Regions from separate parts of the Micromonospora sp. NBC_00821 genome, predicted to be linked through region 1. Evidence: riboswitches for the same ligand, from Rfam matches in the RefSeq annotation. Region 1 holds a riboswitch; each other region holds the start of a gene.
The links. Region 1 has a riboswitch for cyclic di-AMP ahead of OHB44_RS03645 (coiled-coil domain-containing protein). Riboswitches for the same ligand answer to the same signal wherever they lie in the genome.
Positions count from the first base shown of each region.

Region 2: another riboswitch for cyclic di-AMP. It lies ahead of OHB44_RS11625 (C39 family peptidase); the one in region 1 lies ahead of OHB44_RS03645 (coiled-coil domain-containing protein).
Region 3: another riboswitch for cyclic di-AMP. It lies ahead of OHB44_RS01390 (C40 family peptidase); the one in region 1 lies ahead of OHB44_RS03645 (coiled-coil domain-containing protein).
Region 4: another riboswitch for cyclic di-AMP. It lies ahead of OHB44_RS26270 (coiled-coil domain-containing protein); the one in region 1 lies ahead of OHB44_RS03645 (coiled-coil domain-containing protein).

Region 1 is NZ_CP108880.1:768,741-776,060, forward strand. It holds gene OHB44_RS03640 (carbonic anhydrase) at 1-639, shown strand, start outside; gene OHB44_RS03645 (coiled-coil domain-containing protein) at 696-1,715, opposite strand; cyclic di-AMP (ydaO/yuaA leader) riboswitch at 1,720-1,850, opposite strand; gene OHB44_RS03650 (YibE/F family protein) at 2,017-3,387, opposite strand; gene OHB44_RS03655 (heavy metal translocating P-type ATPase) at 3,750-5,798, shown strand; gene OHB44_RS03660 (metal-sensitive transcriptional regulator) at 5,805-6,101, opposite strand; gene OHB44_RS03665 (heavy-metal-associated domain-containing protein) at 6,196-6,405, shown strand; gene OHB44_RS03670 (hypothetical protein) at 6,419-7,320, shown strand, end outside.
Region 2 is NZ_CP108880.1:2,545,107-2,552,426, reverse strand. It holds gene OHB44_RS11635 (CDP-glycerol glycerophosphotransferase family protein) at 1-1,558, shown strand, start outside; gene OHB44_RS11630 (alpha/beta fold hydrolase) at 1,564-2,310, opposite strand; gene OHB44_RS11625 (C39 family peptidase) at 2,434-3,282, opposite strand; cyclic di-AMP (ydaO/yuaA leader) riboswitch at 3,515-3,655, opposite strand; gene OHB44_RS11620 (hypothetical protein) at 3,940-4,710, opposite strand; gene OHB44_RS11615 (hypothetical protein) at 4,844-5,266, opposite strand; gene OHB44_RS11610 (acyltransferase family protein) at 5,359-6,660, opposite strand; gene OHB44_RS11605 (glycosyltransferase family 2 protein) at 6,960-7,320, shown strand, end outside.
Region 3 is NZ_CP108880.1:296,239-303,558, forward strand. It holds gene OHB44_RS01380 (C40 family peptidase) at 1-996, shown strand, start outside; gene OHB44_RS01385 (N-acetylmuramoyl-L-alanine amidase) at 1,052-3,034, opposite strand; cyclic di-AMP (ydaO/yuaA leader) riboswitch at 3,270-3,405, shown strand; gene OHB44_RS01390 (C40 family peptidase) at 3,419-4,459, shown strand; gene dcd (dCTP deaminase) at 4,534-5,112, opposite strand; gene OHB44_RS01400 (pyridoxamine 5'-phosphate oxidase family protein) at 5,212-5,769, shown strand; tRNA gene OHB44_RS01405 (tRNA-Gly) at 6,025-6,098, shown strand; gene OHB44_RS01410 (DUF6924 domain-containing protein) at 6,199-6,624, opposite strand; gene OHB44_RS01415 (LD-carboxypeptidase) at 6,652-7,320, opposite strand, start outside.
Region 4 is NZ_CP108880.1:5,783,177-5,790,496, reverse strand. It holds gene OHB44_RS26295 (STAS domain-containing protein) at 39-401, shown strand; gene surE (5'/3'-nucleotidase SurE) at 465-1,292, opposite strand; gene OHB44_RS26285 (1-phosphofructokinase family hexose kinase) at 1,289-2,266, opposite strand; gene OHB44_RS26280 (SRPBCC family protein) at 2,458-2,925, shown strand; gene OHB44_RS26275 (hypothetical protein) at 3,095-3,604, opposite strand; gene OHB44_RS26270 (coiled-coil domain-containing protein) at 3,746-4,810, opposite strand; cyclic di-AMP (ydaO/yuaA leader) riboswitch at 4,816-4,947, opposite strand; gene OHB44_RS26265 (cation diffusion facilitator family transporter) at 5,066-5,983, opposite strand; gene OHB44_RS26260 (HelD family protein) at 6,090-7,320, opposite strand, start outside.

The sequences.
Region 1 (7,320 bases):
CTGGTCGCCGGCAACCGGCGCTTCGTCGATGGCGCCCCACGCCACCCCAACCAGGATGCCGGGCACCGGGCCGCCGTGGCCGACGGGCAACACCCGTTCGCGGTGATCGTCGGCTGCTCCGACTCGCGGCTGGCTGCCGAGATCATCTTCGACCGGGGTCTGGGCGACCTGTTCGTGGTTCGCACCGCCGGGCACACCGCCGGCCCCGAGGTGCTCGGCAGCGTCGAGTACGCGGTGACAGTGCTCGGCACCCCGCTGGTGGTGGTGCTCGGCCACGACTCGTGTGGTGCGGTGCAGGCCGCCCGGGAGTCCGCCGCGACCGGTACCGCACCGAGTGGGCATCTGCGCGCGGTGGTCGACGCCGTGCTGCCCAGTCTGCGCCGCGCCGCGTCCGAGGGCGTTGACGACATCGACGGCATCGTGGACATCCACATCGCCCAGACCGTCGAGACGTTGCTCGGGCAGTCGCCCGTGCTGGCCGACGAGGTGGCGCTGGGACGCTGTGCGGTGGTGGGGGTGTCCTACCGGCTCGCCGCCGGAGCCGTGCGCCCGGTGGCCGCGGTGCCGGCCGGCTTCGCGACGGTGGAGACCCCGGCCTCGACCGAGTCGACCGACCCGGCCGCGCCTGCCACCGTTTGACGCGTCGAGGGCCGCTCCGCGTGACGCGGAACGGCCCTCGACGGGGATCGTGCGGGTCAGAGCAGCGACATGTGGACGTGGTCGGTGTGGTTCGACGGCCCGCTGTACGAACTCCAGCCGGTGGCCGGGAACCAGATCTGCCGGTTCCAGATCACGTAGTAGATGCCGAGCCGGTCGGCGTTACGGATGAGGAACGCGGCGACGTTGTTGCCGTACGTCCGGGTGTCGTTGTTGTGCCACGGGGAGAACCCGCTCTTCTGCAGCGACCAGTCGCAGGCGCGGCCCTTCGGGTGCTCCCACGGACCGCCGGGGCGGTAGCAGCCGACGAACCGGTTGAAGCCGGCCGCCTTGACCTCCTTGTACGCGTGCAGCGTGCGCGGCGTGACGCAGCCGGACGTGGTGGGGTCGTTCTCGCTGCACGACTGGGGCTTCCAGTCACCGTCGGCAGTGCGACCCGGGCCAATCTTCGCGACCTTGGAGGTGGCATCCACCAGGCCGCCGGTGAAACCCTTGCCGCCGACGAGGGAGAGCGCCTTGTCGGCCTCGCTCTTGCGCTTCGCCATCAGGGCGGTCTGCTTCTGCTGCTCGCGGACCTCCGTGTCGAGGGCCAGCTTGGCCTGCTCGGCGCGGGCCTTCACCTCGTTGACCTCGGAGAGCTTCTTCTCGTTGACCATGTTTATCTCGTCGAGCAGCCCGGCGCGCTGGACGAACGAGTCGGGAGCGTCGCTCTCCAGCAGCATCGCGACCGCGCCGATCCGGCCGGTCCGGTACGCCTGGGCGGCGATCTGCCCGACCTGCGGCGCCAGCGCGTCCAGGTCGGCCTTGGCGCGGTTGACCTCCGCCGCCAACTCGCCCTGCCGCTTCTTGGATTTGTCCAGCTTGGACTTCGCGGCGGAGTAGTCGCGGTTGGCCTGCTCGATGACGTCGTTGAGCAGCTTGGGCTCGCCGTCCTCCTCGTGCCCGGACGGTGTGGGGTTCGTCGGGGCGGCGTGCGCCGGGAGCGGCCCGGCGAGCACGGTCAGTGCGGCGATCACGGCCACCACGGGTGTCAACCAGCGGCGTAGGGGTGCCGTCACAATGTTCCCTTCCGTCGACCGCCGACCGGGTTAGCTGACGGGTTCGGGGCGGAAGTGGCCCCTACCGCTGACGCGGATTCACCCCAGGCACCTGGGTCCCCGGCTCGCCGGTTGGCGATTGGGCGGTGGCACCGCAGGCGCCGCTTCGCGCCTTCATCGGTAACCGGCAGCGAGGTTACCCGAGAGTCGACCGGCTGAGCTATGCCTGGATGCCGACCAAAAGCGTCATTTCGCCATAGCGTTGAGTGACCAGTGGCGCGGTTCTCAGGGTGGATGCCCGATCTGGTCACGCTGAGGAGTGTCACCATGCCGTATCCGTGCTCCTGTTCGACTCCGGCCACCGGTCGGTGGCCTCGGATGGGGGTGCGGTCCGCGTCCGGTCCGGCTCGTCGGAGCCGGCCGTACGCGGTGAGCTGAGTGCGGCCAGAGCCTCGCTGCGGTCCGGCTGGGGCCGGGGCGCGGGAGCGCCGCTGGACGGCGTGGCATCGCCGCGCCCGGCGGCGGTCACCACCGCTGCCAGCCCGGTGGTCAACGGCACGGCGGCGATCAGACCGAGGGTGGCGACCGCGCTGCGGACGATCTCCTGCGCGAGGAACTCGCTGGTGAGGATCTGCCCGATCGGCCGCGAGTCGGCGGTGAGCAGGAGCAGCAGGGGCAGTGACGCGCCCGCGTACGCCAGCACGATGGTGTTGACGGTGGAGGCGATGTGCGCGCGGCCGACCCGGGTGGCCGCACGGTACAGCTGCAACCGGGTCAGCCCGGGGTTCGCGTTCGCCAGTTCGGTGACGGTGGCCGCCTGGGTGACCGTCACGTCGTCGAGCACCCCGAGCGATCCGATGATGATGCCGGCGAGTAGCAGACCGTGCAGGTCCACGTCGCCCTGGAACATCGACAGGGTGGTGGCGTCTTCGCTGCCGAAGCCGGTGAGGTGGGTCGCGGCCGTGGCGATGGTGGCGAGCACGCCGGTCAGCACCAGGCTGCCCAGGGTGCCGAGTACCGCGACCGAGGTCTGTGCGGTGACCCCGTGGGTCAGATAGAGCACCACGAACATGATCAGGGCCGCACCGACCACCGCCACCAGCAGCGGTGACCTGCCGGCGCTGATGCCCGGCAGCACGAAGGTGAGCAGGATGGCGAAGCTGGCGGCCAGCCCGGCGAGCGCTGCCAGACCTCGCCACCGCCCGAACGCGACGATCGCGGCCGCGAAGACCACCGCCAGCCACACCATCGGGGTGCCGCGTTGGTGCTCGGCGATGTTCCAGTTGCTGACCGTGGGATCGATCGGATCGGCCAGTTCGACCAGGACGACCTCGTCGCCGACCTCGACCCGGGGTGCGCCGGGCCCGTCGGGCACCGGTGTCCGTACCTGCTGGCCGGCGGTCGGCCCGTCGTCCACCCGGACGTCGACAGTGCCGCACCGCCCGTCGCCGACCCTCGGTGTGCCCTCCGGAACCGACGGTGCCGGCGGGCACGGCTCGCTCACCACCCGGGTGACGGTGCCGGGGTGGCGCGGCACGTCCGCGCCACCATCGGTCTGCGGTGACCCGCCGCGGGGCCAGAGCAGTAACGCGGCCAGCACGGTGGCGACGAAGAGGGGTACCACAGTCACGATGAGGATCCGTCGCACCCGTGGCGGGGCGGACGGAGCGGGGTGAGTGTGGTCGGCGGCCAAGGTGAGACTCCCAACGATCCGGTGCGGGATACGGGTCAGCGGGCCGAGCGGTTCACCGTGGCGGTGGAAACGCGGCGGACGGCGGGGCGGATCGCTGCCTGACGACCGCTTGATCACGGACGGTCAGTGCTCGGCCCGGTCGGCCGGGGACGACGCCACGACGGGGCGGCGCCGGTGCCCGACTGTGCAGCGGCATTCGGAGGGCCATCGTGGGAGATGCTAGCCAGCCCTCCTGGGGGTTGCAGGTCGTGGCGGAGTGTCGGGCGGCCGAACCGCTCGCGCGGCGGCCTCCGGGGCGGCATGTTGGAGCCATGCCCGCTCCGTCACCGCCCGACCCGGATCGCCAGCGACGCGCCGAGCCCATGCCGCACGGCAAGCACCCCGGGCACGCCGGGCACGACAAACACGCCGGGCACGACAAACACGCCGGGCACGATCCGGCGTTGTTCCGCCGCCGGTTCTGGGTCTGCCTGGTGTTGACCGTCCCGGTGGTGTTGACGAGTCGTCTCGTATCGGATCGGCTGGGCCTGACCGGGGACGACGGCCTCCCCGGCCAGGCCTGGGTGGGGCCGGTGCTCGGCTCGGTGGTGTTCTGGTGGGGCGGTTGGCCGTTCCTGGTCGGTGCGGTCAGGGAGGTGCGGGACCGGGCGCCCGGGATGATGCTGCTGGTCGCGATGGCGATCACCGTCGCGTACGCCGCGTCCCTGGCGACCAGCGTCGGCGCCTTCGACCTGGACTTCTGGTGGGAGTTGGCCGCGCTCGTCACCATCATGCTGCTCGGGCACTGGCAGGAGATGAAGGCCATCGGGCAGGCCCGGGGAGCGCTCGCGGCGCTCGCCGCGCTGTTGCCGGACGAGGCCGAACGGGTGGCGGCGGACGGGCGGGTCGAGGCGGTGCCGGTGACCGGTCTGCGGATCGGCGACGTGGTGCTGGTCCGGCCGGGGGGTCGGGTGCCGGCGGACGGCCGGGTCGTCGAGGGCGGCGCCGAGCTGGACGAGTCGATGATCACCGGGGAGTCGCGGCCGGTCGCCCGGTCGACGGGCGACCGGGTGGTGGCCGGCACCGTCGCCACCGACTCGGCGATCCGGGTGCGCGTCGAGGCGTTGGGTGAGCAGACCGCCCTCGCCGGCATCCAGCGGATGGTCGCGCAGGCCCAGGCTTCCGGTGGACGGGCCCAACTGTTGGCCGACCGGTTCGCCGCCGCGCTGTTCTACCTGGCCACCGGCACCGCCGTGCTGACCGTGCTGGTCTGGACCGCGCTCGGTCAGCCGGACGAGGCGGTGGTCCGTGCGGTCACCGTCCTGGTGATCGCCTGCCCGCACGCGCTGGGTCTCGCCATCCCGCTGGTCGTCGCGCTCTCCACAGCGCTCGCCGCGCGGTCCGGGATCCTGGTCAAGGACCGGTTGGCCCTGGAACGGATGCGGACCGTCGGCGCGGTGCTCTTCGACAAGACCGGCACGCTGACCCGGGGCGAGCACGGGGTGACCGACCTGGTGGCGGCGTCCGGCGTCGAGCGGGACGAGGTGCTGCGGATCGCGGCCGGTGTCGAGTCGGAGAGCGAACACCCGTTGGCCAGGGCGATAGTGGCGGCCGCCGGGAGCGCCGGGCCGGCCCGGGCGGCCGGGTTCCGGTCGCTGCCGGGCCGCGGTGTGCAGGCGACAATCGACGGTACGGAGTACGCGGTGGGCGGGCCGGCGCTGCTGCGCGAGCTGGGCCTTCGGCTCCCGGCGGAGCTGGAGGCCGCGACCGGGCGGTGGTCGGCGCGGGGTGCCGCGGTGTTGCACCTGGTGCGGCTGCCGGACGCCGTGCTCGGTGCGTTCGCGTTGACCGACGAGGTGCGTCCGGAGGCCCGGCGCGCCGTCGACGAGCTGCGTGCCGAGGGTGTCCGCACCATCGCCATGATCACTGGTGACGCCCGGCCGGTGGCCGAGGCGGTCGCCGCCGACCTGGGCTTCCGACCTGGCGTCGACGAGGTCTTCGCCGAGGTGCTGCCGGCGGAGAAGGACGATCGGGTGGCCGAGCTCCAGCGGCGGGGGTTGGTAGTGGCGATGGTCGGTGACGGGGTGAACGACGCACCGGCGCTGGCCCGGGCGGACGTGGGGATCGCGATCGGCGCGGGCACCGATGTGGCCATCGAGTCCGCCGGGGTGGTGTTGGCATCCTCGGACCCGCGCGGGGTGGGGGCCGTGGTCCGGCTGTCCCGGGCGTCGTACCGGAAGATGCGACAGAACCTGGCCTGGGCGGCCGGCTACAACGTGGTGGCGCTGCCGCTGGCCGCCGGGGTGTTGGCCTGGGCCGGCGTGGCGTTGAGCCCGGCGCTGGCCGCGGTGCTGATGTCGGCGTCCACCATCGTGGTGGCGCTCAACGCGCAGTTGCTGCGCCGGGTCCGTCTCGACCCCGCGCCGGACTGAGCCCGCTCAGCCGCGCTTCATGAGCCGGCCGACCGCCGCCATCATCTCGGTGGCCATCTCGTCGGCCCGACCCTCGGCGGCGCCCTCGTGCATGCAGTGCCGGGCGTGCCCGTCGAGCAGCCCGAGGGCCACTTTGTCGAGGGCGGCCTGGATGGCCGAGATCTGGGTGAGCACGTCGATGCAGTAGCGGTCGTCGTCGACCATCTTCTCGATGCCCCGGACCTGCCCCTCGACGCGGCGGAGCCGCGCGAGCAGCTGGTCCTTGCTGGCGGTGTATCCGCGGATCGGGGTGGGTGCGGTCATGCCGACAAGGATAGCGTACCCCCAGGGGGTATGGTACGGTCGGTTCTGTTGAGATACCCCCACCGGGTACCGGTACCGCGAAGGAGACGATCCGATGGTCGACACGACGTACCAGGTTCAGGGCATGACCTGCGGGCACTGCGTCAGCGCGGTGAGCGCCGAGGTCGGTGCCATCGCGGGGGTGCGCGACGTCCAGGTCGACCTCGCGGCCGGCCGGGTCACCGTCAGCAGTGATCAGCCACTGGACACCGCTGTTGTCCGAGCCGCAGTCGACGAGGCCGGCTACGACCTCGTCGACGCGTGATCGGCGGGCCAGCGTGCGCACCGTGACGAGACTGGCCGGGTTCGCCGTCGGCCTGGCGGCGATCTTCGGCACGACGTACGGGGTCGGCCGGGTCGTCGACAGTGCCCCGGTGGTCGAGGGCCGACACGACGGCGATGCCGCCCATGCGACGGGCGAGCACGACGAGACGGCGGACCGGCTCCCCGGCGGGCTGCTCGTCTCCGACCGGGGCTACACCCTCGAACCGGTCGACGCCCCGGCCGGCGAGTTCGCCTTCCGGATCGCCGGCCCGAACGGCCGCCCGGTGACACGGTACGACGTGGCGCACGACAAGCAGATGCACCTGATCGTCGCCCGTCGGGACCTCTCCGGCTTCCGCCACGTCCACCCCGAGCTGGCCCCGGACGGCACCTGGCGGGTCGACACCCCGCTGGCCGGCCCCGGGCAGTGGCGGGCGTTCGCCGACTTCGCCCCGACCGGGGGTGAGCCGCTGACCCTCGGCGTGGACGTGACGGTCCCCGGCGAGTTGACCGAACGGCCGTTGCCCGCCCCGGCGACCAGCACCACGGTCGACGGCTACACGGTCACCCTGACCGGCACGCCGCAGCCCGGCCGCACGTCGCCGCTGACACTGACCGTCAGCCGGGCCGGGCAGCCGGTCACCGACCTGGAGCCCTACCTGGGCGCGTACGGGCACCTCGTGGCACTACGTCGGGGTGATCTGGCGTACCTGCACGTGCACCCGGACGGAACGCCCGGCGATGGGCGCACCCGGCCCGGTCCGGCCGTCACCTTCCTCGCCGAGGTGCCCTCGGCCGGCAGCTACCGGCTCTACCTCGACTTCCAACACGGCGGGCGGGTGCGCACCGCGGAGTTCACTGTGGTCGCCGGCACTGCCCCGACCCGAGACAACCCCACCCCGAGCGGGCCCGCACC
Region 2 (7,320 bases), 1.8 Mb from region 1:
GGCCGTCGCCGCGCTGGCCGCCTCGGCCGCTGAGCAGCGGATCCGGCCCAGCGCCGACCTGGTGGCGGAGACCGCGTTGATCGCCGCGGCGATCCTGGTCGGTTACTCCCGGCGGCTGGACGACGGGCTCAACCTCGCGCTGGTCGCCACCGGGCTGGTCCTGCTGGGGCTGGTGCTGCTGGTGGGGCCGCTGCGCACCGCCGGCGGTCTGGAGATCCGAACTGCCAATCTGCCGGTACGCGCCTGGACGCCGCTGATCGCCGACCAACTCGGCACGGCCCTGCTCGGGCTGCTCGCCGCCCTGGCGCTCGCCGCCACGCTCGCCCTCCCGGCCGGTGTGGCGCTGGCCGCCAGCCTGCTGGTCGGCGCGGGCGCCGGTGCGGTCGCGCTGGACCTGGCCCGGCGACGGTTCCGGCCGCGCGCCGGTGGCGGGTCGGTGGCCGCAGCGCTGCGCCGGCACCAGCCGGAGTTCCTGCTCTACTTCTCCGCGCCTCCGGGCTCGGAATACCAGGTCACCATGTGGCTGCCGTACCTGCAACGGATCGGCCGGCCGTTCCTGGTCGTGCTGCGTGAGCCGGAGTTCCTGGCCCCGATCGCGGCGGCCACCGACGCGCCGGTGGTCTACTGCCCCACCCTGGGGGCGATGGACGAGGCGTTGGTGCCGAGCCTGCGGGCGGCGTTCTACGTCAACCACGGTGCGAAGAACAGCCACTGCGTCCGCTTCACCCAGCTCACCCACATCCAGCTGCACCACGGCGACAGCGACAAGGCGCCGAGCGCCAACCCGGTGTCGGGGATCTTCGACCGGATCTTCGTGGCCGGGCAGGCGGCGATCGACAGGTACGCCCGCGCCGGAGTGCAGATCCCGACTGACAAGTTCGTGGTGGTGGGTCGCCCGCAGGTCGAGTCGATCGAGGTACGCCCGGAGCCCGCACGAGGGTTGGCGCACCCGACCGTGCTCTACACGCCGACCTGGACCGGGCACCACGCCGACGCCGACTACTGCTCGCTGCCGGTGGCCGAAAGCCTGCTGCGCCGACTGTTGGAGCGCGGCGCGACGGTGATTCTGCGAGCCCACCCGTACACCACGCAGAACCCGGCATCGGCCCGCCAACTGGGCCGCCTGACCGAACTGCTCGTCGCCGACCGGGCCCGCACCGGCCGCCAGCACGTGGTCGGCGCGGCGGCTCGGGAGCTGAGTCTGACCGAGTGCGTCAACTCCGCCGACGCGCTGGTCTCCGACGTGTCCGGCGTGATCTCGGACTTCCTCTACTCCGGAAAGCCGTACGCGGTCACCGACATGGGCGACGAGGGCGACCGGTTCGTGGAGCGGTTCCCGCTGGCCGGGTCGGGTTACGTGCTGCGTCGGGACATGTCCAACGTGGACGAGGTGCTGACCGCCCTGCTGGACACCGACCCGCTGGCCGAGGCTCGCTGGGCCACCCGCCGCCACTACCTGGGTGACTTCCCGGCCGAGGCGTACGCCGAGGCGTTCCTGACCGCCGCCCGCCGGGAGCTGACACCGGCCCAGACACTGGCCGCGTCCACACCGGCGTAACCGAATCAGCGGTACGGGTCGAGCAGCGCCAGCACCGCCGCCGGGTCCTCCACGTGCGCGTTGTGCCCGAGACCCGGAAGCGTGGCCACCGGTACGCCGTACTCCTTGAGCTGTTCGTCGGTGACCATCGGGTCGTTCTCCCCGCGCGCCAGCACCACCGGCACGTCGGTCGCCGCCAGGAGCGCGGCCAGGTCGGGCTCGCCGACGGCGAAGGCGGCCGGGTCCATGGCGAGGCGCCACCGGCCGTCGACCTGGCGCAGCCCGGCGTCCACCACCGGATCATCCGGCGGGACCAGGCCGGCCAGCCCGGAGACCCGCAGGTAGCGGCGCGCCGCCTCGGTGCGGCTGGCGAACCAGCTCACCGGTCGGGCGGCCACCTCGGCGGCGCGGGCCAGCTCAGCGGGTGACCAGAGTGCCTTGATGCCCAGCCCGACCACCGCGTCCACCGGCGTTCCGGCGTCGCGGGCGGCAAGCACCAGGCCGACCACCCCACCCAGTGAGTGCCCGAGCACTACCAGCCGGTCATCGGGGGCGAGGGCCTGCGCGATCTGCTGAGCGAAGCCCGGGAAGGAGTACGACGGCAGCGGCGACGCCCAGCCGTGGCCGGCGAGGTCCGGTGCCAGCCACCGACCGGGCCAGTGCTGCTCAAGGTACGGGGCCCAGGGCAACCACACGTCCCCGGTCGCTCCCATGCCGTGCAGCAGCAGCAGGACCCGCCTGCGGCCGACGTGACCACCCGTTTTCTCCACCACGGCCGCAGTCTCCCACGGTTCACTGTCGGGTACGAGAGCCGTCGACGCCGGACCGCGCGCACAAACGCCGCGGGCGCCGGCCCCTTGTGGAGGACGGCGCCCGCGGCGGTCAGCGTGCCCGGGTCAGGCGGAGTAGCCCCGGCTGGTGATCCAGTTGGCCAGGTCGATCGTGGTGATCCAGTACGACGGGTCGGCCGGGTTCGCCGAGTCGGCGATCCGAACGGTGCGGCCGTTGTCCTTGTAGCCCACGACGGCGATGTAGTGCCCGCCGCCGTAGGAGTGCCAGCCGCCGTCGGTGTCGGTGGCGTCCCCGACGACGTTCGCCACCACGCCCCGACCGTCGGTGATGGCCTTCACCACGTCGGCCTGGAGCCGGTCCATCTGGGCCGGGCTGGGCGCTCCGGGGAACATCCGGGTCCGGTACGGGGAGCCCTTCACCTCGGCGTTGAGCACCCGGGTGGTGTCCTCGGCCGAGTTGGTGCCCATCTCGGTGGTGCCCAGCTCGGCGCCGAGGTCCTCCTGGGTGCGGTCGATGCCGGCGGCGCTGAGCGCGTTCCGGGTGGCAGCCGGGCCGCAGTTGTAGTAGGTGTTCTGCGCCTCGTAGTCGTAGTCGAGCACCTTGGTCGCGGGCGGCTTCGGCCGCTCCGGCTTCCGGGTGAGGTCCGGGTTGCTGCTGGCCTTGGCGGCGGGCGACGCGGCGCTGGTGGCCGGCGCGGCAGTGGTCGGCGCGGCGCTGGCCGAGGGGGACGCGTCCCGAGCCTCGCCGCGGGAGGCGGTGAGGTCGCTGCGCATCTCGGCGACAGTGGTCGCGGTGCGCTGGCCGGCCGGGGCTTCGTCGGCAGTGGTGAGCAGGGCGCCGGTGGTGGTGGCGATCGCGAGGGCAGCGGCGGAGGCGGCGACGATCTGGTACGGGCGCTCGGTGGCGAGGCGGCGGAGCTGACGCTGCAGGGTGTGCTTCACGGGGTCCTCCACGGATCGGGGGGAGAGCGGCACACCGGGGCCGGACCGGTATCCGGGCAGGCGCCAGCGCGCGGACCGTGGTCCGCGGATGGTGAACCGCTCAGGGGAACGCCCGGCGCGGCCGGGCGGGGAAGGCGATGACCCGGGGGTCAGCTCACCGTCACGGGACGAATGAGCGGGTGCACCGCCGCGCCGTGGAGGCGAGGGAACAGCCGAGGGGTGGAAAGGTGCTGCACGAGGATGGGACTCCTTCCGACACCGCCTACCGGGTTAGCTGACGGATTCGGGCGGGAAGACGCCCTACCGCGGGCCGTGGCTCGCGGATTCACCCCGGACTTACTGGTGGGTCCCCGGTTCGTTGATCACGATTAAGCGGGTCGATGCGGCGTCGCGTCTTGCGATCGGTTACCGCACCGGACGGGACGACACTACTGGCGTCTCAACGCCCTGCCAAGCAAGGTTCACCTGCGTAAACCCCAATTGGCGCGACAATCTCTGCGCGTATTGCCGCTGACGTGACTCGATGGGACAACCGGTTACGGTGACGCCTACGGGCGACAACCGGACAGGCCGTAAAGAACGCGGCCACAATCGCGGGAACAATCCCACCGAACGCGTCGGACGTCGGATTTTCCGATTGGGTGACCGGCCTCACATCACGGATTGGGCTCAACCCACCCGGGCCGGGCGCCACAGTGCCACGACGGCGGGACGCAACGCCCCGGCCACGGTGCGGCGCGCGGGGACCAGGATCGGGCGGAGCCGGGCCGCCGCCGCGTACGCCTCCTCGGCGAGGGCACGGGCCGAGGAGGCGGCCAACTCCGCGTCGCGCCAGGCGACCCGCTCACTGTCGGCGGCCACCTGGTAGTCGGCCAGCCGCGCATCGCGGACCACCCGGCTGATCAGCACCTCCTGCTCGACCGGGTGTCGCCGGGGATCCCAGCCGCGCCGGTGCCCGAACACGTCGCCCAGCTGCGCCATGGTCAGGTCGCCCCGCCAGTACGCCGCCATCGCCGCCCGGTGCAGATAGCGTTCCCGGGCGGCGTACTCGGCGGGGGTGTGCGAGGTCTGCGGGGTAGGCAGCGCCCCGGCGCCGGCGAAGCGACGCGCGGCGGTGTCCGCCTCGTCGTACCCGGTCCAGGCCTGCTCCATCTGCTCCTGAGCGGTCAGCCAGGCGGCGCGCCGCCGCTTGGCGGTGATGGCCGCACGGGCCGCGGCGACGGCCACCTCCTCGGCGTAGCGGCGCAGGTCGACAGCCTCGGCGGCGGCCAGCTCCCGACGAGTGGGCCCGGCCGGGAGCGGGTCGTCAGTGGGGAGGTCCCGTTCGGGGCGGGCGGCCAGCACGGTGAGCAGGCCCAGGGTCAGCAGGAACAGCGTCGACCAGATGGCGGCGGCCTGCGGCATCTCGGTCACGAACTGGTAGAAGACGACGGTCTCCATGGTCGGCACCTCGGGGAGAGAGCAGTGCGATGGGGAGCCGCGCCGATCAGCGGGCCACTGTGGGCCACGGGTCGGCGGGTCAGGGAGCGGGTGTGTCGACAGGGCGCTGTGGCGGGACGGTCGTCCCGGTGGCTCAGCGCGCGGGTGGGGCCCGCGAAGCCCGACCGCCCGTACCGTCGACGAGGGGCAGCCGGTCAGATTCGGCCGCGCCGACCGGCAGCACGACGGCCGCCATGGTGCCCTGATCACCGAAGAGCGCCACCGGCGTGTGGACCGACCAGGTCGGGGCCGACTCCTCTGCGGCTTCCGGCGGTGTCGCCGCGGCCGGGCGGGCCGCGCTGGATGCCCAGGAGTGCCGGGAGGAAGCCGCCAGCGACCCGGCGGCGGCCGAGGCCGGCACGGCGCTCGACGTCGGCACCGGGCCGGGTGTTGGCGTGACGGCCGTGGCCGGGCCTGCGCCGAGCGCCAGGGCCGCGACGACGGCGAGGCTGGTCAGCACCCGAGTCGCCCAGCGCGCCACCCACCACAGCGGACAGGTGAACGCGACCGGAAGCACGCCCCAACGCTACCGTCGCGCCGACCCGGGCGCACCGACCACGGGCGTGTCGGATCACGCCGCGCCGACCCCGTTGACCAGGGTGGACGTTGTCAGCGCAGGTCGACGTACGGTGATCGACCGTCAGCCTGACCGACCTCGTCGGCAGGTCCGTCGACAGTGCCGTTGGCGCTGCTTCCGGGATCCCGAGCGTCGCCGTCGCCGGCCTGGCTGGCCCCGTCGGCCCCGTCGCGGGCGCTGCTTCCGGGATCCCGAGCGTCGTCGCCGCCGGCCGCCCGTTGTCGGGGGACGGGCGCCGGACGGGCCGCACGGCGCGGCGCGAGCCGGCGCATCATCGGGGTTTCGACGAAGCGGTGCAGCAGCCCGGCGAGGATCAGGTTCGCCGCCAGGAAGCCGAGCACCACGGCCGGGCCACGCCAGCCCGCGAAGCCGATCCCCCAGGTGCCGCTCCAGCGCAGCACGCTCGTCATCACCAGCACGTGCACCAGGTAGAAGGCGAACGAGACCTCACCGAGCCAGACCAGCGGCCGGGACCGCCACGGCGAGCGCCGACCCCGCACGTCCGCGTCCGCAGCGGCGGTGATCACCAACAGGTACGCGACCGCGAGCAGCGTGGTCCACAACTCGGCACGGATCCACTGCGCTGCCGCCACCCAGGTGACCAGGAAGATCCCGCTGGCCACCCTCAGACCGGGACCGCGCCACAGCCCCCGGCGCATCAACTCGGCAGCCACCGCGCCCAGCCAGAACTCCAGCGACCGTACCGGCGGGAATATCTGGGTGAACCACCAGCGGCTCACCTCCGGCACCAGCTCCTGCGCCGGCCAGAGCGCGAGGATCAGCAGCGGCAGCGCGACGATCAGCGCCCAGAGCAGCTTCGGTCGGGCCCGGCGCAGCAGCGGCAGCGCCAGCGGCAGACACAGGTAGAAGAAGAACTCGCAGGACAGCGACCAGCTGACGGTGTTGATGCTGTAGAACCAACCCGGCCGGGGGTCCCACGCCTGCAACAGCAGCAGGTTCTCCAACGCCGCCGCCGGCAGGACCGGGTCGGCGAACCACCAGGCGACCACCAGCGTCGCCGCGAACAGCACCAGGTGGTTCGGGTAGATCTTGGCGATCCGTCGCCGCCAGAAGGTACGCCGGGAGTCCCCCTCGCGGGCCGACCAGACCAGCACGAAACCGCTGAGGATGAAGAAGAACTGCACCCCGGAGAGGCCGAGGGTGAACAGTGCGTCGATGACGGCCTTGTAGTCCGGCTCGGCGATGATCCGCATGGTGCCGGCATGGAAGCCGAAGACCAGCAGAGCGGCGATCCACCGCAGTCCGGTCAGCGAGGGCAGCCGGGGCAGGGCCGGTGCGGGCCGGGCGGCCGACGTCGCGGCGACGCTCGTCATGCCGGGATCCCGGCGCTCGGCAGGGTCACCAGCACGGTCGTAGCCTCCTCGTCGCGGCGTCGGACGGCGCGACGGCGACGCCCACGACGACCCGGCAGGGCCGCACCGAGGCACCCTACCGGGTCACTCCCGGGTGAACCGGACGCGTCCCACCCGCCCCACGAGCCCGCGTTCCCCGGGCCGGAAACCGCCCACCGGCCCGGCGTTAACCTTCCGCTCGGCGGGAGTTCAGAGAGTCCACCATCGGCGGCAACGTCAGGTTCCGGGTCCGGCCACCCGGGTCGTCGAAGGTGGCGGACGTGGTCAATGAGCCGACGCACGCACCGCTGCTGAGCATCGTCGTGCCCGTGTACGGCGTCGAGGCGTACCTGTACCAGTGCCTCGAGTCGATCCGGGCCGACATCCCGGCGGGCGAGTCGGACGCGGTCGAGCTGATCGCCGTCGACGACGCCTCCCCGGACGGCTGCGGCGACATGCTCCGCTCGTACGCGGTCAGCCGCGATGGCGTGCGCGTCGTGCACCTGAGCAGCAACGTGGGTCTGGGGCTGGCCCGCAACGCCGGGCTCGACGTGGCCACCGGCCGGTACGTCTGGTTCGTCGACAGCGACGACTGGTTGCCACCTGGCACGATCGCGGCGGTGCTGGACCGGCTGCGCCAGC
Region 3 (7,320 bases), 470 kb from region 1:
CCCCCTCATCGTCACGACCTGAATGCGTCTGCTCGCTCTGGTGGCCTGCGTCGCGTCGCGCACCGGGTGCTGATCCTGGTCGCTGCCGCGGCGGTCGGCGCCGGTCTGCTGACCGCGCCGGCACATGCCGCGCCCACGGTCGACGAGATCGAGGCGCAGATCGACAAGAAGTGGGAGCAGTTGGAGCCCACCATCGAGCAGTACAACAAGGTCCGGGCGCAGTTGAAGGTCAACCGGCAGAAGTCGGCGAACCTGCAGAAGAAGATCGAGCCGCTGGCGCTGCAGAGCGAGTTGGCGCTCAACCGGGTCGGCGACCTCGCCTCCCGCTACTACATCTCGGGCCCGTCGCACGACATCGGCGCGCTGCTGGTCAGCGCCAAGCCGGACACGCTCACCGAGCAGCTCACCATCCTCGACCGGCTCGCTTCGCAGGAGCGCAAGGAGGTCGAGGGTGTGCTGGCCGTGCGGGCCAAGTACGACGGCGAGAAGCAGAAGCTGGACGCGCTGATCGTCACCCAGACCAAGCAGCAGAACGAGCTGGCGGCCAAGAAGAAGCAGATCGACGCCGAGATCAAGCAGCTCGAGGCGTCGATGCCCAAGACCACGGTCAAGACCGCGGCCTGCCCGACCATCAACGGCGTGGTCAGCGAGGCGGCACGCACCGCTATCAAGACCGCCTGCGGCAAGGTCGGCAAGCCGTACGTCTGGGGCGCCACCGGGCCGAACTCGTTCGACTGCTCGGGGCTGACCCAGTACGCCTACAAGGCGGCCGGGATCTACCTCACCCACCACACCGGTGACCAGTGGAACGAGGGCAAGGCCATCTCGCGAGGTGACGCCCGCCCCGGTGACCTGGTCTTCTTCTTCTCCGGCCTGAGTCACGTCGGGCTCTATCTGGGCAACAACACAATGGTGCACGCGCCACGTGCCGGTAAGCCGGTGCAGGTGTCCAGCATCAACACAATGCCGGTCGCCGGGTTCCGCAGACCTGGCTGATCCACCTCACGCGACACGAAGGCCCCCGGTCACCGACCGGGGGCCTTCGTGGTTCTCAGCGGGGCGCGCCGACCGGGGACGGCAGGAGCTGCACGTCGGCGAGGTCGACGTACATGATCCGGTGACCGAACTGGATCTGCGCGTACCGGTTCTTGCCGCGAATCACCGTCCAGTCGCCGGACGAGGAGCCGTCGAACGTGCTGGCCCGGTAGTACTCGCCGGCCAGCACCGCGCCGACGGCGTACCGCTGCCCGGCGGCCAGGGTGTATTGCAGCGGCGAGATCGCCTGGTAGGGCACCCCTTCCGGGTACGCGGACTGCTCCGGGTACGCCCGTCCGTAGACCGGAACTGTGGTCCGTCCGGGCTTCGGCGTGGCCACGATGCCGACGGTCCAGCTGGCGGTCGGCGCGGACGCCGGGTTGTGGAACCAGGCCCGCTGCCCGAGGTACCAGATCGCCGTCCAGTCGCCCTGCCGTCCGGCCAGCGCGTACGTCTGCCCGGCTGACGCCCGGGCCCCGTGGTCCGACACGGCCATCGTGTTCGGGCTGCCGTCAGGGCGGAGCGCGATGTCGTTGACCAGCGGCGCGTCCGCGGACGGTGCGCTGCGCAGCACCACAGCGGAGGAGCCGCGTGGCGCGCAGGGCACGCCCGGGGTGACGCAGTCGGTGAACGCCGGCTGGTTGGTGACGTAGTCCGGATCGATCCGGACCATTCCGGTGGCCGGGGTGCCGGTGTCCAGTCGAGGCGCGTGCAGCAGGTCGAAGTAGTGCGTCCAGTCCCAGTACGGGCCCGGATCCCAGTGCATTCCCCGCACGGTCGAGGGGATGGTGCCGGGCACGTTGTCGTGACCGATGATGTGTTGCCGGTCCAGTGGGATGCCCAGCCGCAGCGCCAGGTGCCGGACCAGCTTCGCCGAGGTCCGGTACATCGCCTCGGTGTACCAGGTGCCCTGCGCCGCGAAGCCCTCGTGTTCCAACCCGATCGACTTCGCGTTGACGTACCAGTTGCCGGCGTGCCAGCCGACGTCCTTGGTCTTCACGTGCTGGGCGATGTGCCCGTCGACCGAGCGCAGCGAGTAGTGCCAGCTCACGTAGGTCGGGTCCTGGACCAGTTGCAGGGTGGTGGCCCAACTCGCCTCGGTGTCGTGGATGACTATGTACTCGATCTTCTGCCGCGTGGGCCGGTCGGAGAGGTCGTGGTTGCCGTAGTCCCCGTCGCCGAACGCCTCGTAGGGCGCCGGGATCCACTCGCAGGAGATGGTGCGCGGGCACTCCACCCCGTCCGGGCGGGCCAGGCGGCGCAGACCCAGCCGGTCCAGCCAGGAACGCTCCGGCCGTACCGCGCGGGCCAGCAGGGTGATCCGCTGGCCGTCGTCGGTCACCCGGGCCTCGCCCGCGCCGATGGTGGTGAAGACCTCGTCGGCGAAGGCCGCGGCGGCGTCGGCGCTGTCCGCGCCCGAGTAGCGGGCCACCGCGCCGTACCAGGCCGCCGGGTCGGTGTCCGCGCCGACCGGCGCGCCCAGATCCCTCTGGTACGCGCTCAGCAGCGCGGCCCCACCCCGGATGTTGAGGCCCGCGTCGGTGCGCAGTGCCTCGGGAGTGGCGCCGGTCAGCGTGGCGGCGGCGTCGACGGTCTGCAACGCGGCGGTGGACGGCGCGGGTGCCTCGACCGGTCGGGGCGCGGGCACTCGGGCGGGACGGGAGTCGTCGCCGCGTGGGTCCTCGACGCCGGCGTCGTGGTGGCCGCGCCCGGGTAGGGCGGCCACGTGCCGCGCGTCGGTCAGGTGCATCGGACCGTAGCCGCCACTGGTGCTCGGCGTGCCGGCGTTGGTGTCCCAACGGGACTGCAGGTAGGAGACGCCGAGCAGCACGACGGCCGGCACGCCGTACTCGAGGGCCGCTGCGGCGTACTGCTGCTGGCGGTCGGTGCTGGGCGCGGCGGCGGCCGGGCCGACGGAGAGTGGCACGGTGGTCGCGGCGGCAACCACTGTGGCGGCGAGCAGCGCGCGCCAGCCGGTCGACAGGGTTGGATGGTGCATCGAACCCCCTAGATTCTCGCGGAGTGAGGTCAGGTCACCATCGCGCCGTCCGGGAGGTCACGTCAATACCTTTCTATCTATCGAAGTGGATGGAAAGAATTCTTCACACACTGTCGGTGACGTCGTCCAATCCGTACGGAGTGTCACCGCCGCACGGGTTGCGGATCGGTAACAGGCGTCTCTACTCTGGTCATTTGTCGGCCCGACAGCAGCTCCGCCCAACCTGGGCGGTAACGGACCGACACCGCCGAGTCGTTTCCGAGCGAACCGGGGACCCAGGTCCCTCGGGGTGAATCCGCAGCCATTGCGGTAGGGCGCCGACTTCCCGCCCGAACCCGTCAGCTAACCCGGTAGGCGGTCAGGAAGAAGGAGTACGGAACCCCGGTGGCACTCCATGCCCCGCGGCCGTCGTCCGAGCGGTCGGCATCAGCCGGCCCGGCGTCGATAGTGCCGCGCCCACGCTGGTCCCGCTTCACCACCGCACTCGCCGCGCTGGCCGGCATCGCCGTCGTTCTGACCGGCAGTGCCACTGCGGCCCACGCCGACCCGTCCGTCGCCGAGATCGAGCGCCAGATCGACGCCGACTGGAACAAGCTCGAACCGATCATCGAACGGCACAACGCCACCCGCATCGACCTCGCCGCGAAGCGCAAGCAGGCAGACGCGCTGGCCGCCCGGATCACTCCGCTCGAGCGCCAGGTCGACGCCGCTATGAACAAGGTCAGCGCCCTGGCCGTACGCGCCTACAAGGGTGAGAACGTCTCGACAGTCAACGCCGTGCTGGGCAGCCGGTCGCCCAGCGAGGTGGTCGGCCAGCTCGAAATGCTCGACCGCTTCGCGCACAACCAGCAGAAGGACGTACGCCAGGTGGCCGACCTGCGCGACCAGTTGGCCGCGCAGAAGGCGCCACTGGACGAGATGGTGGCCCAGCTGACCCGCACGGAAGCTCAGCTGGCGGCGAAGAAGAAGCAGATCAACGACGAGATCGACCGCCTGCAGAAGCTGCGCCTCAAGGTGTACGGCAGCGGCGGCGGCGGTCCGCTGCGCCCGGCGCCCTGCCCGGGCAGCTACCCCGGAGGCGGCGCGGGCACCGCTGTCAAGTTCGCCTGCGCGCAGATCGGCAAGCCCTACGTCTGGGGTGCCGAGGGCCCGAACTCGTACGACTGCTCAGGGCTGATGCTGGCCGCCTGGGCGAAGGCCGGCGTGTCGCTGCCGCACAACGCCGCCGCGCAGAGCCGGGTGACCAAGAACGTCAGCAAGGGCGACCTGCGCCCCGGCGACCTGGTCTTCTACTACAGCGACATCCACCACGTCGGCATGTACGTCGGCGGCGGCTGGGTGGTGCACGCCTCGCAGGCCGGTCAGCCGGTCAAGATGAAGAAGGTCGACGACGGCCCGATCCACAGCTACGGCCGTCCAGGCTGACAGTGAGTCATCGAAGGGCCCGTCGCGATTCCGTCGCGGCGGGCCCTCGTCGTCTCGGTCCTGGCTGCTGAACCTCAGCGTGTTGGCCAGGTGCGCCAGTGCTGCCAGGCGCGGCTGGGTGTCGGCCCCCGCTGGCCCTGGTAGCGCGACCCGTAGACCACCGAGCCGTACGGGTGCTCAGCCGGCGAGGAGAGCCGGAAGATGCAGAGCTGCCCAATCTTCATGCCCGGCCAGAGGGTGATCGGCAGGTTCGCCACGTTCGAGAGTTCCAGCGTCACGTGACCGGAGAAGCCCGGGTCGATGAAGCCGGCGGTGGAGTGCGTGAGCAGGCCGAGCCGGCCCAGGGAGCTCTTGCCCTCAAGTCGGCCGGCGAGCTGGTCGCCCAGCGAGATGACCTCCAGCGTCGAGGCGAGCACGAACTCCCCCGGGTGCAGCACGAACGGCTCGCCGTCGGGGACCTCGACCGCCGAGGTCAGGTCGTCCTGCTGCATCGCGGGATCGATGTGGGTGTAGAGGTGGTTGTTGAAGACCCGGAACAGCCGGTCGAGTCGGACGTCGATGCTGGACGGTTGGACCAGGGTGGGCTCGAACGGCTCCAAGCCCAGCGTGCCGGCCTTGATCTCGGAGACCAGGTCGCGGTCGGAGAGCAGCATCGGACCACCATAGCCGCGTTGCCAAAAGTGGCCGGATTCGGTGCCGGTGACCAGCGCGTCGAGGTCGCTGCTCGTACATTTGTTCGATAGAATGCCCACATGGCTTCCTGGTCCGAATTCGCCGCCGACGAGCCCCGACTCGCCGACGGGATCCGCGTTCTCCTCCAGCAATACGGGCCGGGCTTCGGCTATCTGGCCACGGTCCGTGCCGACGGCGGGCCCCGCGTCCATCCGGTCTCTCCGGTCATCACCGCCGAGGGGCTGTTCTGCTTCATCATCGACTCGCCCAAGCGCCGCGACCTCGAACGTGACGGCCGTTACGCGCTGCACTCGTTCCCTGCCGAGGAGAGCGACGACGAGGCGTACGTGGCGGGGCACGCCCGTCCGGTGACCGATCCGATCCGGGTGGCGCAGTTGGCGCAGAGCGCCCGGGCCGAGCCGCAGGTCGACTGGCGGCTCTTCGAGTTCACAGTCGACGTGGCCATGCTCACCCGCCGCGAGCAGCACATCGCGGGCATTCCGGGCCTCGCACCGAGTCGGCCGGCCGTTCGGGTCTGGCTCGACCCAAACGCCCCGTTGGCGGTGGCAGCGCCCCTCGCCGTCCCGCAGGCGCGCCCGACCCGCCTCAGCCGTGACGTCCAGTGCACTGCCGCCTGACCACCGCCGGCAGATCACCGGTGCCGGCTCCGTCGTAACGGAGTCGGCACCGGGTCGTACGCACCGGCCCGGCACCCTGCCGCCCGCGGTGATCAACTCGACTTCAAGGAAGTCGCGGTGTCCCAGCGCTCCGGATGCCCCGACTTCCGGAAAGCCGAGTGGATCAACCCCGTACGGAGGGGTACGCGGACACCTGCGGCCGGCGGGGGTACCTGGGTGCACGGGCTCGACGACTCGGGTACAGTGGTGCCGCTTGCGGGTGTAGTTCAATGGCAGAACATCAGCTTCCCAAGCTGACAGTGCGGGTTCGATTCCCGTCACCCGCTCCACTGCGAAGGCCCTGCCCAGGACGTGAGTCCCGGCCAGGGCCTTCGACGTTCACGGTCAAACGATCAGGCGCGTGTCATCAGCCGCTGCTTTTCCAGGTCGTCAAGTCCCCTCGAAGCCCCGGTACGTTCCGGACTCGTCGGCGGCGTCGGCGAACTCGGCGAAGTCCATGTTGGCGATGGTGAGGTTGGCCGAGACGTCCGGATACCAGCGGGGCGGCACGTGGAAGGTGCGACCGGGCTCGCGGCTTAGGTCGACGGCGAGCAGCGGGCGTTCGACGTCGATCATCGTGGCCGCGTCGGCCACGAACAGGTAAGGGAGCCAGTCTTCATCACTGATGGGGGCGTTCGCGTCGATCAGCTGCTTGACGGTCGCCTTGCTGTAGGCGGGATCGTCGACGAAGGTCGCGCTGTAGTAGCAGTCCCACCGGCGAAACTCTTCCTTGACGGCCTCCCACGTGCTGTCGTCGGTGAAGTCGGTCCGGAGCACAAGCGATGCGAGGTCGTCGGGTTGCGGCAGAGGGGGCACGACGAAGATCCTCCACCCCGCCAGGCCCTATCGGTAGTCGGCGAAGATGCGACGTTGCACGCCGTCGACGGTGACCGGGCCGCCGTGGGGGAGAACCCACTGTGGTCTGGTGTGGCCGAACGGAACCCCGACGCAGATGACCGCCTCGGGGTTGTAGCGGGTCACCACGTCGACGACAGTGTCGCGCTGCTGCTCGCGAAGTCGCGCACGATCCTCGGCCGGGGGTCGACGGGTGTGGTCGGAGACCGGCGGACGGGCGACCAGGACCGCGTCGACGGCGCTGAGAAGACCGCGTTCACCCAGTGACCGGACGATCCAGCCAACCTCGCGGGCGGGGAGAAGCTCCTCCGACGTCTCGATGATCAACACTCCGCCGTGCAGGACCTCCGGCGGAAACGGGAAGCGTCCCGCCGTCAGGATCCACTGGATGACTTCCAGGCAGCCACCCCAGGTGGGGCCGGTGACCGCGCGGGACGGCCCGTGCCAGCTCCACGGCTCCGTCGGTTCGCGCTCGCCGAACGACTTCAACGCCTGGGGATCTGCCCAGTCGATGCCGACGTCCTCGGACTCACCCGGGTCGGTGATCTCCAGTCGTTCCCCGGTGAGCAACGCCGCTCGCAGTGACCGGACGTGGATGTCGTCGACGGCAGGCCCGGGGCCGAGGTGCACCTGGGAGGACCCGCCGTAGAAGCTGGC
Region 4 (7,320 bases), 2.2 Mb from region 1:
ATGAGGCGCCCGGGGGACGGGCGGGTGGAGGTGCTCGCGTGAGCCTGTCGATCGTGAAGTCGGTTCTGTCCGGTGGTGTCGTGGAGATCGCCCCACGGGGTGAGATCGACGTCGACACAGCGTACGAGGTGCGCGAAGCGATCGCAGAGGTGCTGGCCAAGGGCCGCCCTCTACGCATCGAACTCAACATGAGGTTGGTCACCTTCATCGACTCGGTCGGCATCAGCGCCATGGTCGCCGGCTTCCAGACAGCCGAGGTCAGCGACGTCAAGCTGGTGGTCACCGAGCCGAGCCGGTTCGTGCACCGGCAGCTCTGGGTGACCGGCCTGCTCGGCCTCTTCGGTGCCCCGGAGCCCTACTTCGCCGGCGCTGCCACCCCCGAGGTGCTGCCCGGCGCCTGAGCGCGCCGGGCTGCCCGTCGAGGGGGCAGCGGTCGCGCTGCTCGACGTGGCCGACCCGGCGCGTCAGGGCTGCTCGTCCAGGCCGGTCAGGTCGACGTCGGTCGCCTCGGTGACCGCTCGGACGGCCGTCACCGACGCGTACCCGGCGGCCAGCAACGCCACGTCCGTGCCCGGCTGTGCGGCCTGCCCCGGCTCCTCCAGCGAGGTACGGACGAACCCGTGGCCGGATTCGGCCACCGTCATCTGTACCTGACCGAAGCTGGCCAGGGTGCCGCGCCGCACCCCGCGCAGTTGCCCGTGCGGCAGGTCCGGGGTGTTCACGTTGAGCACGCTCTCCAGGGGCGCGGAGGTCAAGCGGGGGAGCAGGTCCAGGGCCACCCGCGCGGCGGTGCCCCAGTGCCGCTCGGCGTCGCGTACCCGGGCTGCGGCGTCCACGGCGGCGCCACCGCTCGCGGCCGTCGCCTCACCGGCGGAGAGCACGTCCAGGGAGACCGCCATCGCCCGGCAGCCGTTGGTGGCGGCGGTGAACGCGGCACCCACCGTCCCGGAGTGCAGCACCGCCCGGCCGGCGTTGGCGCCCCGGTTGACCCCGGAGAGCACCACCGACGGCGGCGGGCCGAACGCCCCGTGCAGGGCGATCAGCGTGATGAAGCCCGGTGACCCGGCGACCCCGTACGCCGGCACGCCCGCCAGGTCCGGCAGCGGATGGTCGTTCACGACGACTCGCCCGTCGCGCTCCATGGCGCTCATCGCGGCGCTGGTGCCGCTCGCCTCCTCCATCGGCGCGGCCACCACGACGTCCAGGCCCCGCTGCCGGGCGGCCCAGGCCAGCGCCTGGATGCCCGGCGCCGCGATCCCATCGTCGTTGGTGATCAACACCCGCAGTGTCATCGCTCGACCACCCGGCCGGCCAGCTCGTCCGGGGTGGTCCGCTCCTGTTGCCGGCTGTCCGCCGGCACCAGCCGGACCCGGTCCACCAGGCCGGTGATCGAGTCCAGCCGTCCGGTGCCCAGGCCATGCCGGGTCACGTTCAGTGCGCCGGCGGCGGCGCCGGTGCGGATGGCGGTCCGAATGTCCCCGCCCCTGGCCACGACGGCCGCCACTCCGGCCGTCATCGAGTCGCCCGCGCCGCGCGGGTCGGCGGCCTCCAGCCGGGGCATCTCGACCTGGAACAGCTCCCCCTCGATGAGCGCCAACGCCGGCTGGTCGGCGCGGCTCACCACCACCGTCTCGGCGCCGCCCGCGTGCAGCTCGTACATGGCCCGGGTCAGCTCCTCGGTGTCGTCGCTGCGGGCGCGGCCGTCGCGGATCAACTCCTCGTGACTCACCTTGAGGAAGAACACACCGCTCTCCAGCACCGAAGCGAGGTGATCGCCGGAGAGGTCGACCACCACCCGGCCGCCGTTCGCGCCGAGGTCGGCGGCGAAGCGTCGATACAGGTCGGCCGGTACGAGCCACGGTTCGTTCGGCCCACTGAGGATGCTCACCGAGGCCTGCAGGCCCTCGCCGAGGGCGAGGTTGTACAGCTCGTCGATCTCGTGCCGGCTCAGCGGCTGCCCAGGCACGTCGGCGATCTCCTGCCGGGAGCCGTCGCGGCGATCGTGCACGTACCCGCCGCTGCCCGAGTCACGGACCACCACCTTGAGGTCCACGCCCTCACTGACCAGCAGTGGCTCCAGCACCTGGCCGATCTCCCCGCCGAGGGCGGCGCAGAGCACCACGTCGACTCCGAGGGAGATCACCATCCGGGCCTGCCAGACGCCCTGCCCGCCAGGGTGCAGGTGCAGCTCGGGGTGGTCGTTGGGCTGGTCCACGGTCACCGTCAGCTGTGGAGTGGGCGCGAAGACCATCACGTGCCCACTCATCGGTCGTCGCCGTTCATGCTGGCCGCCCTCCGGCATCTTCGGGGAAGATTTCGCACTAACCGACCTTAATGGCGCAGGTGGTGGCAGGTCGTCGCATCGGCCGGGTCCGGCGCGGCGCCGAGGGCCCGGGGGCGTTGCCAGCCAGACATCGGTACGGGACGATCGAGCGACAAACGACGGCGGGAGACGGTGTGCGCAGCAGCGATACCTTCAGCTACACCGTCCAGGCCCGGTGCTCACCCGCCGAGGCGGCAGCGTTGCTCAGCGACCTGACCCGGCAGGGCGAGCTGCACCCGCTGATCGTCCGGGTCCGCCGGGTGCCGCCCCGGCCTGGCGCCCAGGCCAGCTACACGATCAACGACCGGTTGGCGGCCGGTCCGCTGCGCTTCCGGACCACCTACCACGCGGACGTGCTGATCAGCGAGGCCGACGAGATCGTCATGGTGGCCCGCCAGTGGCCGGCCACCACAGTGCGCAACCACACCCGGCTACGCGCCGAGCCGGACGGCCTGGTCCGCATCGACGTGGAGATCACCCTGACCGCGCCGACGCCGCTGTTCCGCTACGCGTTCCGCCAGGCCCAGGCCGCTCACCTAGCCCTAGCCACCCGGCTGGGCGCGGCCCTCGACCGCACCGGCACCCCGCCAAACCCGACCTGACCCGCGCCGCGTCGCCCCGCCCGCCGCCCCGCCGCCCCGCTGCGTCGATCTTGCAGTTTCGGTTGTCTATATCGGCGTAATGCCCCATATGTCGGGACAGTAAGTGCAAGATCGCGGAGCAGGGCAGATCGCTTGCGCTTGGTGCGACGTGCTCAGCGGGGGGTGGCGTCTAGATCGTGGTTGCTGCGCGATCACGGCTCGTGCGGGCCGGCCGGGTGGCGGGACGCCGGCCCCAGGGCTTGTAGGTGGACAGCACCGTCGCGATGATCATCAGGCTGGTCGACACCGCCGGCGCGATGACCAGGTCGGCGCGATCCCGGGCAGGCAGAGCTGCGCCGACCGCTCCGGCGTGGCGCAGGTTCGGGGTGAGCAGGAACAGCACCAGCCCGACCATCACAGTGGTGAGCACGAGCTTGACCAGCACCCAGCGGTGGCGCAGCAGGCCCCACGGGGTGAGCAGCGAGCTGGCGACCCCGATCAGCCAGACCAGGACGCTCAGCGGCGCGAACAGCACAGTGCCGACCAGGGCCGTGACCGGATAGACCACAGCCGGGTCGGCGCCCCGCTGGACGGCGATGCCGAGGGTGAGCAGCACCAGGTCGGCGCCGAGCCAGCCGAGCGAGGTGACGAGATGCAGGGTGAGCAGCGCCTTGCGGGTGGTGGGTCGGATCCGAGGCATACCGCGATGCTTCCCGCCGACCGCTGCCGGGTCGTCCGACGATCGACGACATCACGGGTACGCCCGGCGACGTAGCCCCGCCCCGGACACACGTGATGCCTGTGAGCCACCGGATGACTCACAGGCATCACGACGCGTGGGTCAGTAGACCGACAGGTGTACGTGGTTGGTGTGGTCGGTCGACGGGGTGCCCTGCGCCCCGCTGTACGACTTCCACCCGCTGCTGGGCAGCCAGATCTGCCTGTACCAGATCACGTAGAGCACGGCGAGCCGGTCGGCGTTGCGGATGAAGTACGCCGCCAGGTTGTTGCCGTACGTCTTGTCGCCGCCGGTGGCGTTCCCGCCGAAGCCGCCCTTCTGCGCCGCGAAGTCGCAGGCCCGGCCCTTCGGGTGTTCGCCGGAGCCGCTGGGGCGGTGGCACGAGACGTAGCGGGTGAATCCGGCGGCCTTGGCCTGGTTGAGCGCGTGCAGGGTGCGCGGGGTGATGCAGCCGTTGGCCGGCGTGGGGTCGTTGACGCTGCACGACTCGGAGGGCCAGGAGCCGTCGGAGTTGCGCGGTGCGGCCTTCGCGTTGGCGCTGGAGGTGCCCCGGTTGGAGCCGCCGTCGGCGGTGGTCTGCGGTTTGGGTGTGGTGGCCACTGTCAGGGCCCGTTCGGCCTGCTCCTTGCGCTTGGCCATCACCGCGACCTGCTTGCGTTGTTCGTTGATCTCGCCGTCCAGGGCGACCCGGGTGCGGTTGGCCTTGTCCTTGCTGTCCAGCAGGTCGCGCAGCACCCGGTCCTCGTTGGCCGCCACCGCGTCCAGCGCGGCCGCCCGGTCCATGAAGCCTTCCGGAGTGTTGCTGTTGAGCAGCGCCGACATCGCACCGAGCCGGCCGGTGCGGTACGCCACCTCGGCGATCTCGCCGACCTTGCCGTTGCGCTGGTCGATCTCACCCTCGATGGTCGTCAGCTGGGTGGCGAGTTGCTTCTGCCGTTGCACCGAGGTGTCCAGGGCGCGCTTCGCGTCCAGGTAGCCCTTGCTGGCCGCCTCGAGTTGGGCCCGCAACGCCGGGGTGCCGCCCTCCTCGTCGGAGTCGGGTGCGGCGGCCCGCAGGCCGGTCGGGGGAGCGGCCGAGGCGGTGCCGGCCGGAAGCGCGACGCCGAGGGCGAACATCGCGACGATCAGGGCCGCCAGTCGGGCGGCGGGTGGTCGTGCTGGTGCCACTGCGCATGTCCTTCCGTCAGCCGCCGACCGGGTTAGCTGACGGGTTCGGGACGGAAGATCCCTACCGCTGACGCGGATACACCCCAGGAACATGGTTCCCCGGTTCGCCCAGTTGGGCGATTAGGCGGCGACCGCCACCGGCGCCGGGAGGGCGCCGCCTGGTGGAGGCCGGGACCGAGCCTACCGGTGCGGGTGGGGCCGCTGCAGCCGATGTGACGGACGGTGCGTGCGTCACCACGGAAAATTACGGATCCGTCACCATTCGATGGAGCCACAGGCTCCAGAAGCGGCGCCGGGCTCAATCTGCAACGTCGCGTGCTCGATGCGGAAGTCGTCGTGCAGGGCCGTACGCGCCGCGGTGAGCACCGCGCCGACCTCCGCGCCGGGTGCCATGGTCAGGTGGGCGGAGGCCACCTCCATGCCCGAGGTGAGCGTCCAGACGTGCAGGTCGTGCACCTCGACGACACCGGGAACGGCGGCGAGCCGGTCGTGCACGGCGGTCACCTGGAGGTGCTCCGGGGCGGCCTGCACCAGGATGCGGATGGCGGCGCGGGCCAGCCGCCAGGTGCGCGGCAGGATGAAAACGCCGATGGCGACCGCGACCAGGGGGTCGGCCCACCACCAGTCGGTGACGGTGATGAGCAGCGCCGCGCCGATGACGCCGAGCGAGCCGAGCAGGTCACCGAGCACCTCCAGGTAGGCGCCCTGGAGGTTGATGCTCTCGCGGGCCCCGGCGCGCAGCAGCGCGAAGGCGGCGATGTTCGCGAGTAGGCCGAGCACGGCCACCGCGAGCATCGGGCCGGCGATGACCTGGTGCGGGTCGCCGAAACGGCGGATCGCCTCGATCACCACGTAGATCGCGACGCCGGAGAGTAGGACGGCGTTGGCCAGCGCGGCGAGCACCTCGAGCCGGTAGAGCCCGAAGGTGCGCTGCGGGTCGCCGGTCGCCCGCCGGGTCGCCGTGATGGCGGCGAGCGCCATCCCGATGCCGAGCACGTCGGTGAACATGTGCCCGGCGTCGGAGAGCAGGGCGAGCGAGCCGGTGTGCAGGGCGGCCACCGCCTCGACCACCATCAGGGTGGCGAGCAACCCGAACGCCGCCCAGAGTCGACCTCGGTGCTGGTGTGCGGCATTGGCGACGGACCCATGGTGGTGGTCATGACCTGCGCCCACGAGAACCACCTTCCGCCGCTGGTCGGGACCCGGTCAAATGTATGCTCACATCGCTATGTGTGCAAGTGTACGGGCAGCGCCGTCCGCTGGTGGCGCTCCGCACACGTCAGCCGGTCGGGTCGATGGTGGTGAGACGCTGGGTGGCCCGGGAAAGCGCCACGTACAGGGTGCGCACCCCGGCACCCGGATCTGCCCGGATCTCGCTCGGGGCGACCAGCACCACCCCGTCGTACTCCATGCCCTTGGCCTCCAGGCTGGTCACCACCTGCAACCTCGGCGCGCCGAGCGCGCCCAGCCACCCGGCGACCTCGTCCCGGCGGGGGACCGGCGTGATCACCCCGACCGTGCCCTCCACCTCGGCCAGCAGGCCGGCGGCGGCCTCCACCGTCGCGGTCTCCAACCCCGTCGCGGGCACCACCAGCTCCACCGGCTCGACCCCGGTGGAGCGGACGGCGGTCGGCAGCGGCAGGTCCGGGTAGAGCCGACGGATCTCCGCCGCCGCCACCGCGAAGATCTCCGCCGAGTTGCGGTAGTTGGTGGTGAGCGTGAAGTCGTGTCGCTTGCGCCGGCCCAGCGCCTGGTCGCGGGCCCGGTCCAGCTCCTCCGGATCGCCGGTCCACGCGGTCTGCGCGGGGTCGCCCACCACGGTCCAGGAGGCCAGTCGGCCGCGTCGACCGATCATCCGCCACTGCATCGGCGAGACGTCCTGCGCCTCGTCCACCACCACGTGCGCGTACTCCCGGTAGTCCTCCGGGCGTTCCCGGGCCGCCGCGCGGGCGGCCCGCTGCCGTTCGCCGAGCGTGCTCAGCTCACGGACGCCGCCGGCGAGCTGGAACGGATCGCGTCGCGCGCGGGCCGGCTGCGCGGGCTTACCGAGCAACGCGTCCAACTCGTCAAGCAGCGCCACGTCGGCGATGGTCAGCCCGGCCGAGTCCAGGTTCCGGTACGCGGCGTTGAGCAGCCGGATCTCCGCCGAGGAGAGGATCCCCCCGGCGTACCGGCGCAGCCGGTCCGGCTGCGCCAGCCAGCCGAGCACGTGCCGGGGGTGCAGCCGAGGCCACCACGCCTTGAGGAACTCCCGGAACTCCGACCGTTCGGCGATCTCCGCCTCGAAGGCCGGTTGCTCCGGCAGCCGACCGCTGCTCAGCTCACGGGCCTGCGCCCAGAGCGCGGCGAACACCCCGTCGAAACCGGCCCGGCGCACCTCGTTGCGTCGTGCGCCGCGTTGCAGCGCGCGATCCCGGATTCGGTCCAGCGCGGCCCGGTCCAACCGCAGCAGCGTGCCGCGGTAGAGCAGCCGCAGCTCACCCGGGCCGCCCGGCACCGCGTCGCGGGCC